DNA from 2 places in the Pantoea dispersa genome. Region 2 is predicted to be linked to the other one. Evidence: predicted binding sites of a transcription regulator. Region 2 holds the regulator's gene; the other holds the start of a gene.
The links. The regulator CRP, encoded in region 2, controls carbon source genes, mostly activating them, when cyclic AMP is high. The targets are predictions, from matches to a motif close to ATGTGANNNNNNTCACAT.

Region 1 (4,429 bases), 940 kb from region 2:
CCGCTGCCTGGCACGCAGTTACGCCACTATTCGCTGATGCGGCGATACACCACCGGCGTGGCCTCCGGGGCGTGGTCGCTGAGCGTTATCGCCGCTTTCACTGCCGCAGCGGCCTGCTGCCACTGCGCTTCCGATGCGGCATGAATCACCGCCAGCGGCTGCTGCGCATTGACCTCACTGCCCAGCGTGATCATGTCGCTGAGGCCCACGCTGTAATCAATGCTGTCGCTGGCGCGCTGACGGCCACCGCCCAGCGCCACCACCGCCAGGCCCAGCGCCCGCGTGTCCATGGCGCTGACGATGCCGGGACGATCGGCGTACACCGCTTTGCTCAGCATCGGTGCCGGCAGGTAGCGGTCCATCTGCTCGATGAAATCCGTCGGGCCGTTCTGCGCCGCCACCATGCGGGCAAACACCTCAGCCGCTTTACCGTTATCCAGCACCTGCTGCAGTTTTTGCCGCGCTTCGGCTTCGTTCGCCGCCAGTTTGCCGGAGATCAGCATCTCAGCGCACAGCGCCAGCGTGACCTCCAGCAGCCGCGGATTACGCGCCTCACCGGTGAGGAAATGCACTGCTTCGCGCACTTCCAGCGCATTACCGGCGCTCGATGCCAGCACCTGATTCATGTCGGTGAGCAGCGCGGTGGTTTTGCATCCCGCACCGTTGGCGACGCCGACAATCGCCTGCGCCAGCTGCTGCGAGGCCTCAAAGGTTGGCATAAACGCCCCGGATCCGACTTTGACATCCATCACCAGCGCGTCTAATCCTTCGGCTAATTTTTTGGCGAGGATCGAGGCGGTGATCAGCGGAATAGAATCCACAGTGGCGGTGATATCGCGCGTGGCGTAGAACCGCTTATCCGCCGGCGCCAGCGAATTGGTCTGACCGATAATGGCAACGCCGACCTGTTTGATGATCTGGCGGAAGCGATCGTCGCTGGGGAAGATATCGAAGCCGGGAATGGCTTCCAGCTTATCCAGCGTGCCGCCGGTGTGACCGAGGCCGCGCCCGGAAATCATAGGCACGTAGCCGCCGCAGGCCGCCACCATCGGACCCAGCATTAGCGAAGTGACATCGCCCACGCCGCCGGTCGAGTGTTTATCAACAATCGGTCCGTTGAGATTCAGCGCCTGCCAGTTGAGTACCGTGCCGGAATCGCGCATCGCCATGGTCAGCGCAACGCGTTCTTCCAGGTTCATGTCGTGAAAATAAATCGTCATCGCCAGCGCGGCGATTTGCCCTTCAGATACGCTGTTATCACGCACGCCGTTGATGAAAAAGCGGATTTCCGCTTCGCTCAGCGGCTGGCCGTCGCGTTTTTTACGAATAATTTCTTGTGGCAGGAACAAGGTTGCCTCCCCGGAAAAGCGATGTATCGCTGAATGACAGCCGCCAGCTGCGCAGCAATGCGCACCTGACGGCAGTGACGCCGTGGGCCGCCATTTTAGCGACCGCGTGGATCAATAACCGGCTTTGCTGGTCGCCGTAGCGTGGCCCAGGGTATTCAGCAGGCTGGCTAACAGGCTGGAAGCGCCGAAGCGGAAATGACGCGCATCCGCCCAGCCGCTACCGAGGATGTCGTCGGCCAGCTGCAGGTAGATAGCGGCATCTTCCGCCGTGCGCACGCCGCCAGCCGGTTTGAAGCCCACCTGCTGCTGCACGCCTTTGTCACGGATTACCTGCATCATGATCGCCGCCACCTCTGGCGTGGCGTTGACCGGCACTTTACCGGTAGAGGTTTTGATGAAATCCGCGCCGGCATCGATCGCGATTTCGGACGCTGCACGAATCAGCGCTTCCTCTTTTAGCTCGCCGGTTTCAATGATCACTTTCAGCAGCACGTTCGCCGCCGCGCAGGCCTCTTTACAGGCTTTTACCAGCGCAAAGCCGACGTCACGATTACCGGCAATCAGCGCACGGTACGGGAACACCACGTCAACTTCATCCGCGCCATAGGCGATTGCCGCACGGGTTTCCGCCAGCGCGATGTCGATGTCGTCGTTACCGTGCGGGAAGTTAGTGACGGTCGCGATACGAATTTCCGGCGTGCCCTGCTCGCGCAGCGTCTTACGTGCAATCGGGATAAAGCGCGGATAGATACAGATCGCCGCCGTGTTACCGGCCGGTGATTTCGCCTGATGGCACAGCGCGATCACTTTTTCATCGGTGTCGTCTTCATTCAGGGTGGTCAGGTCCATCAGTTGCAGCGCGCGCTGCGCGGCCGCGTTCAGATCGGTCATGGTGCTCTCCAAAGTCAGGCCGGTGAAATCTGCTCACCGGAGAATGTGATAATTATAACAACCCACGCCGCGTGGAATTGCGAGGTTTGTCACAAGGAAAAGGAAACCGCGCTCTGATATACATGCATTTAGCGATTTTAATCACATTAAATCGCTATTTTGCCGAACAGCGCGGCATGATGCGATTGTGATTATTATCACAAATGTTGCCGCAAAAAGGTATCGGATATCGTTAAAGCGTAGTTAATTTGCGACAGAGCGGGAGTTGTCAGCACATCATCAGAAGTGGCAGAGGGTTTGCAGCGACGCGATTCATCGCGCAATAAATTGTGCCGCTGGCAAAATTGCAACGGCCATTAACCGTGACGGCCCTATTAGATGAAGTGAGGTGACGGCAGGCGCAGGATCAATACTCAATCCGGCAGCGCGAACAAACGCAGGCTGTTGTGCCACAGCGCATTGGCGATCTCATCGGGCGGTTCCGGGCGCAGCTGGCACAATACTTCGAACACATTACGCGCGCGCTCCGGGCGATTGGGCTGGCCCTGAAAACCGTGCAGCGGCATATCCGGCGCATCGGTTTCCAGCAGCAGCGCCTGCAATGGCAGGCTGGCGATGGTGTGGCGGGTTTTGCTGGCGCGCGCATAGGTAATGGTGCCGCCGACACCAATCGCGTAGCCAAGGGCGATGAAACGCTCCGCCTGCTGCTGGCTGCCGGCAAAGCCGTGCACCACGCCGCGTCGCGGCACGTCGTGACGGCGCAGATACTGCGCCAGCTGATCGTGCGTACGTCGCGAATGCAGGATCACCGGCAAATCATAGCGCTTTGCCAGCTTCAGCTGCGCCTCCAGCAGCCGGGTTTGCCGCGCAAAATCCGGCGCTTCCATATACAGATCCAGCCCGATTTCCCCGATCGCCACGCGTTTTGCATCCGGCGTTTGCAGGTACTGCTCAAGGCGATCGAGATCGTCATCCTGATGTTGCGCAATATTGATCGGGTGCAGCCCGAGCGCGCTATACAGCGCCGGATGCTGCTGCGCCAGCTGGCTCACCACGGCAAAACGGCTGGCATCCACGCACGGCACGATGATGCGTTCCACACCCGCCTGCGCCGCCTGCGCGATACTGTATTCGGCAGCGGTGACGAATGGCGGAAAATCAAAGTGGCAGTGGGTGTCGAAAAATCTCATGCCAGCGATCCTGCATCGTAGTCGGCGTCATTGCCCGCCAGCGGCGGCGTGCTGACCGGCCGGTTATCCGGCGCGTTGGCGACGGCGGCGGGCGGCGTCACGGCAATCGGTCGCGCCAGCGGTTCAGCATCGCTCAGCCACTGGCCCAGCGTCGCCAGGAAATAGCGCCCGCTGCGGCGGCCCAGATGATAATCCTGATTCAGCGACGCCAGACGACTGCCCAGCGCCATGCTGGCCAGCGGCTTTGGCGGAAAGATTTCAATGATGCGCAGATTATCCGGCGGCTGTTCAATAAACTGCTGAATCTGGCGGTAGCTCTCTTCGTGCTGATGCAGAATATTGATCATTGGCTGCAGGGCGCTGTCGCTCAGCCAGCGCTCCATGCGTTTAAACCACTTCGGCGTATACGCCATCTGTGACGGCACGGTACGGATCACCACAATAGTATCGGCGCCACGCCGCGCCGCTTCGCGCACCGGAATGGCGTCGCTGATGCCGCCGTCGAGATAGCTCACACCATCCATCAACACGCCGCTGCGGTAGAAACCGGGGATCGCGCTGGAAGCCTTAATGATGTCATGCCAGGTCAGATTGGTGGGATTGAAATACTGCGCGCTGTAATCATCGCTGCGGCAGGCGCACATGTAAAATTCGCTGCCTTTGGCAAACAGGCTTTCGGCGCTGCTCAGCGCCAGCGGGAACTCCTGTTTAGTGATATCCACCAGCCAGTCGAGATCGATCAGGTGACCACCGCGCACAAAACGCAGCGGATCGAAAAACAGTTTACTGGTGGTGTATCGGGTAATCACGCGCCGCGCATAACCGGGCTGAGCACAGACAAAGGCTGAGAGGTTTTGTGCACCGGCCGACGTGCCGAGCATTAACTGAAAGGGGTTAAAGCCTGCGCGCTGAAATTCATCCAGTACGCCCGCCGTGAAAATGCCGCGTTGCCCGCCGCCTTCGCAGACCAGCGCGATTTTTTTGGATTTGAATGGCGTG
Region 2 (4,429 bases):
AGAATGGTCATGGCGTTGATGTGCTCGACGATAAACTGGCTGTGAGTCACCCACAGGCGCATATCTTTCAGATACTGGAAGTTAAAGCCCGGCTCGGTGGACGCCTGGTTGAGCGAGTTAAACAGCGCGTTGTGCGCCTGGTTAACCTTGACGCGCTGATACGCCAGCTTCTCCGGCGCCTGCTCCGGACCGAGCAGCAGGCGCAGCGCCTCCTGATACGCTTCCAGCGCGTCGTGCGCGTTATTGCGCAGCAGCCCGCTCTGCCATTGCGGCCATAGCCAGATCATGCCGGCGAAGGCAATCAGGCAGCCCATCAGCGTATCCATCATGCGCGGCAGCAGAAACTGCGCGCCGTTCAGCGACAGCAGCTGCAGCGAATACACCGCCGTTACGGTAAAGCCAATCATCGACCAGCCATAATATTTACGCGTGATCAGATAGCTGGCGAGCGTGATGACCAGCATGGTCAGCAGGGCAATCGACTCCGGAACAGCAAAGCGCAGCGACGCCGCGGCGATCAGCAAGCCGGCGAAGGTGCCGAGCGCGCGGTGCTGAATGCGCACGCGCGTGGCGCTGTAGCCGTTCTGGCTGACAAACATGATGGTCATCAGAATCCAGTAGGGCTTGGGAATATTGAAGAACAGCGCCAGCGCGCTGCCGAACATCAGCATCACGGCGAAGCGCGCCGCCGTCCGCAGCGCGGCAGATTTTAGCGACAGGTAGCTGCGCAGCGCCGGCAACAGCGGCAGGCGGCGCTGGCGATCGGCCATCAGGTCGCGGGTATACAGCGGCTTCTGCGTGCGCAGCACGCGCGCAATGCGGCTGAAATGGTAGAGGCAGAAATTACCGACCGGATTATCCGGGTGCTGCCGGGCAATTTTCTCCAGCGCGCCGAGCGGCTTCTCCATGTGGAAGCGTTCCGGCAGCTGGTGATAGAGAATGGCATCGGCCAGCACGCGCAGCCGTGCCGAAATGATTTTCGCGTTCCAGCGGATCACCGCCTCGGCGTGGCTCTGCTCCACCAGCTTTTGCACCTCTTCCGGCTGGTGCAGGCTGACCGAGATGTGCTCCTGCAGATCGAGCGCAACCTGAAAGGCGCGCGTCAGGCGTTTATGACTGTTATCACGGCTGGCGGACAGCATATGCATTTGCTGGTAGCAGGTGGTGATCAGATCGACCGCTTTCTGCTGGCGCGCCAGTAGCGGCGGCAGCGCTTTTTCCGGATCGGTCAGCTGCGTCAGCAGGGTGTATTTGGCGTCGCAGTAATCGGCCAGCTCGCGGTACAGCAGGCTAAGGGTCTCGCGCATCGGCTGCTCTTTCCACAGCCAGAACCAGAACCAGTTAAACAGCCCGTACCACAGCGTCCCGCCGATATACAGCAGCGGCGGGACCCACATAGGCATACGGCCGACGAGGCTTAAGGTAAAGATGGCGGCGATCAGCGTGCCGGGCAGCAAACGGCCATGCAGCGGGCTGATTTCACCGGTCACGCCCACCAGCAGCGGTAACACCAGCAGAATCAGCGGCAGCGGCACAGCGTAAGCCGTGAGGTACTGAATCAGAAAACTGCCGCTGGCGAACAGTGCGCCGCCGACAATCAGCCGTTTGAAGAACCGCTTGTGTGGCGTATCCAGACCGGCGATGTTGCAGCAGGCCGGCACCAGGGAGAACAGCAGCCCTTTTTGCAGATCGCCAAACAGCCAGCCGAGCGCCACAGGCAGGCACAGCACCAGCGTTTGCCGCAGCGCATAGTTAACTTCCGGATGATAGATGATTCGACGCCACATCAGCTCATCGTAAACAGAAACGGCGCGATGTTGCCATCACGCCGTGGGTGAGAAGAAATCAGCGGGTGCCGTAAACGACGATGGTTTTGCCGTGTGCGGAGATCAGGTTCTGATCTTCCAGCATTTTCAGGATACGACCCACGGTTTCGCGTGAGCAGCCCACGATCTGACCAATCTCCTGACGGGTGATTTTAATCTGCATACCGTCCGGGTGGGTCATGGCATCAGGCTGTTTCGCCAGGTTGAGCAGCGTTTGCGCGATACGGCCGGTCACATCGAGGAAGGCAAGGTTGCCGACTTTTTCAGATGTTACCTGCAGGCGACGCGCCATCTGCGCCGACAGGCGCATTAAAATATCCGGATTGACCTGAATCAGCTGACGGAATTTTTTGTAGGAAATTTCAGCCACTTCGCAGGCGGTTTTCGCACGTACCCAGGCGCTACGCTCCTGGCCCTCTTCAAACAGGCCGAGCTCACCGATGAAATCCCCCTGATTGAGGTAGGAGAGAATCATCTCTTTGCCTTCTTCATCTTTAATCAGTACCGCGACGGAACCTTTCACGATGTAGTACAGCGTTTCCGCTTTCTCACCCTGATGGATGAGGGTGCTTTTGGATGGATATTTGTGAATATGGCAATGGGACAGGAACCATTCGAGTGTAGGGTCTGTTTGCGGTTTGCCGAGAACCATTCGCTATTATCCTCTGTTGTAATCGTGCCCAAAATACAGGGGGCAGTTTTCCCTGTCAGGCGGTGAAATCGTCCAGCGTTTCCCGTGAGGGACAGTTATTCGGGGGTGGATTCGTAAGCGATGCTTTTGATTCGTCCCGCTTTCGTCTTTCGTGACGAAAATATTTTCAGCACTGTTTGTAGCATAGCTTTTGCAACCTGTCTCCTGTTGTCTCGCTTCAGCAGGTGGGGGATGCGTCTGCATTGCTGTTTGTCAGGTGAAAGCGTACTCTGGCGGCAAAACCGCCGCTTCAGGAGAAAGAATAATGCAGGCACGAGTGAAATGGGTGGAAGGGCTGACCTTTCTCGGAGAATCCTCATCCGGTCATCAGGTATTAATGGACGGCAATTCCGGTGATAAAGCGCCCAGCCCGATGGAGATGGTGTTGATGGCTGCGGGCGGCTGCAGCGCGATTGACGTGGTGTCGATTCTGCAAAAGGGGCGCAACGATGTCGCCGATTGTGAAGTCAAACTGACCTCAGAACGCCGCGAAGAAGCGCCACGCATTTTTACGCATATCAATCTGCATTTTATTGTCAGCGGCAAAGCGCTGAGCGATAAAGCGGTGGCGCGCGCGGTGGATCTGTCCGCGGAGAAGTACTGCTCGGTCGCGATCATGCTGGGCAAGGGCGTCGAGATAACGCACAGCTACGAAGTCGTCGAACTGTAATCCAGCCGGGAGCGCGGCCCTGCGCTCCCGATCTCATTACCTCCCGGCGAAACTGGCGCGTTAGCCTGCGCTATTCAATGCGTTTTCCTTCAATCAACCGCTGCACCAGCGGCGTCATGATTAACTCCATCGCCAGTCCCATCTTGCCGCCCGGCACCACCAGCGTATTCATGTGGGAAATAAACGAGCCCTGGATCATCGCCAGTAAATAAGGAAAAGCGATGCCCTCCAGGCCGCGAAAATGGATCACCACAAAGCTCTCATCCAGCGACGGGATCTCACGCGCGGCAAACGGGTTCGAGGTATCCACGGTCGGCACGCGCTGGAAGTTGAGGTGCGTGCGGGAAAACTGCGGCGTGATGTAGTTGATGTAGTCTTCCATCGAACGCACCACCGAATCCATCACCGCTTCGCGCGAATGGCCGCGCTCGCTGGTGTCGCGCACCAGTTTCTGAATCCACTCCAGATTAACAATCGGTACCACGCCAACCAGCAGATCGACATGTTCCGCCACGTTATGCTGCTGCGTCACCACGCCGCCGTGCAGGCCTTCATAGAACAGCACATCGGTGTTTTCCGGCAGCGGCTGCCACGGTGTAAACGTGCCTGGCACCTGATTCCACGGCACCGCTTCATCGTAGGTGTGCAGATATTTGCGCGACTGGCCGAGTCCGCTCTGACCATAGTCGCGGAAAGTCTGCTCCAGTAGGCCGAAGTCGTTGGCTTCCGGGCCAAAGTAGCTGATGTGACGCCCGAGGTCGCGCGCCTTACGAATCGCCATGTCCATTTCCGGACGGGTATAGCGATGGAAACTGTCGCCTTCTACTTCCGCCGCGTGCAGATCCAGCTGCTGGAAAATTTTACGGAAGGCGAGACTGGTGGTGGTGGTTCCGGCGCCGCTGGAACCGGTAACGGCTATGACTGGATGCCTGGCTGACATAACAGCGCTCCCTGTGAAGTCCGGCGATGAGCATTGTTACCACGAATTGCCGCCTGACGCATTAGCCGCGAAATTCACGCCGCGGCATAATATTGACCGATTCATGCAATTCTGACCACACCAGTACCACCTCGCCCTGCTTGAGCTGGCGGCGCACGTCGGCCACTTTCTGCGTCAGGCTGCGCTCCTGCTCGCCATAATCGGTGCCTTCACGCAGCACAAAACTTTCTATCAGGTTTTCCAGCGTTGTCGGGTCGAGTTCTTGCCAGGGAATAATCACAATTACATATCCAGATAAGTTG

Region 1: the regulator CRP is predicted to act here: its motif matches at 2,426-2,443, upstream of deoC (deoxyribose-phosphate aldolase).

What each region holds. Positions count from the first base shown of each region.
Region 1 is NZ_CP082346.1:3,371,221-3,375,649, forward strand. Features, by position in the region: gene deoA (thymidine phosphorylase) at 27-1,349, opposite strand; gene deoC (deoxyribose-phosphate aldolase) at 1,461-2,240, opposite strand; gene K7H94_RS15815 (TatD family hydrolase) at 2,654-3,430, opposite strand; gene K7H94_RS15820 (patatin-like phospholipase family protein) at 3,427-4,429, opposite strand, start outside.
Region 2 is NZ_CP082346.1:293,925-298,353, forward strand. Features, by position in the region: gene K7H94_RS01305 (YccS/YhfK family putative transporter) at 1-1,787, opposite strand, end outside; gene crp (cAMP-activated global transcriptional regulator CRP) at 1,846-2,478, opposite strand; gene K7H94_RS01315 (OsmC family protein) at 2,783-3,187, shown strand; gene K7H94_RS01320 (phosphoribulokinase) at 3,258-4,127, opposite strand; gene K7H94_RS01325 (YheU family protein) at 4,189-4,407, opposite strand; gene K7H94_RS01330 (hydrolase) at 4,410-4,429, opposite strand, start outside.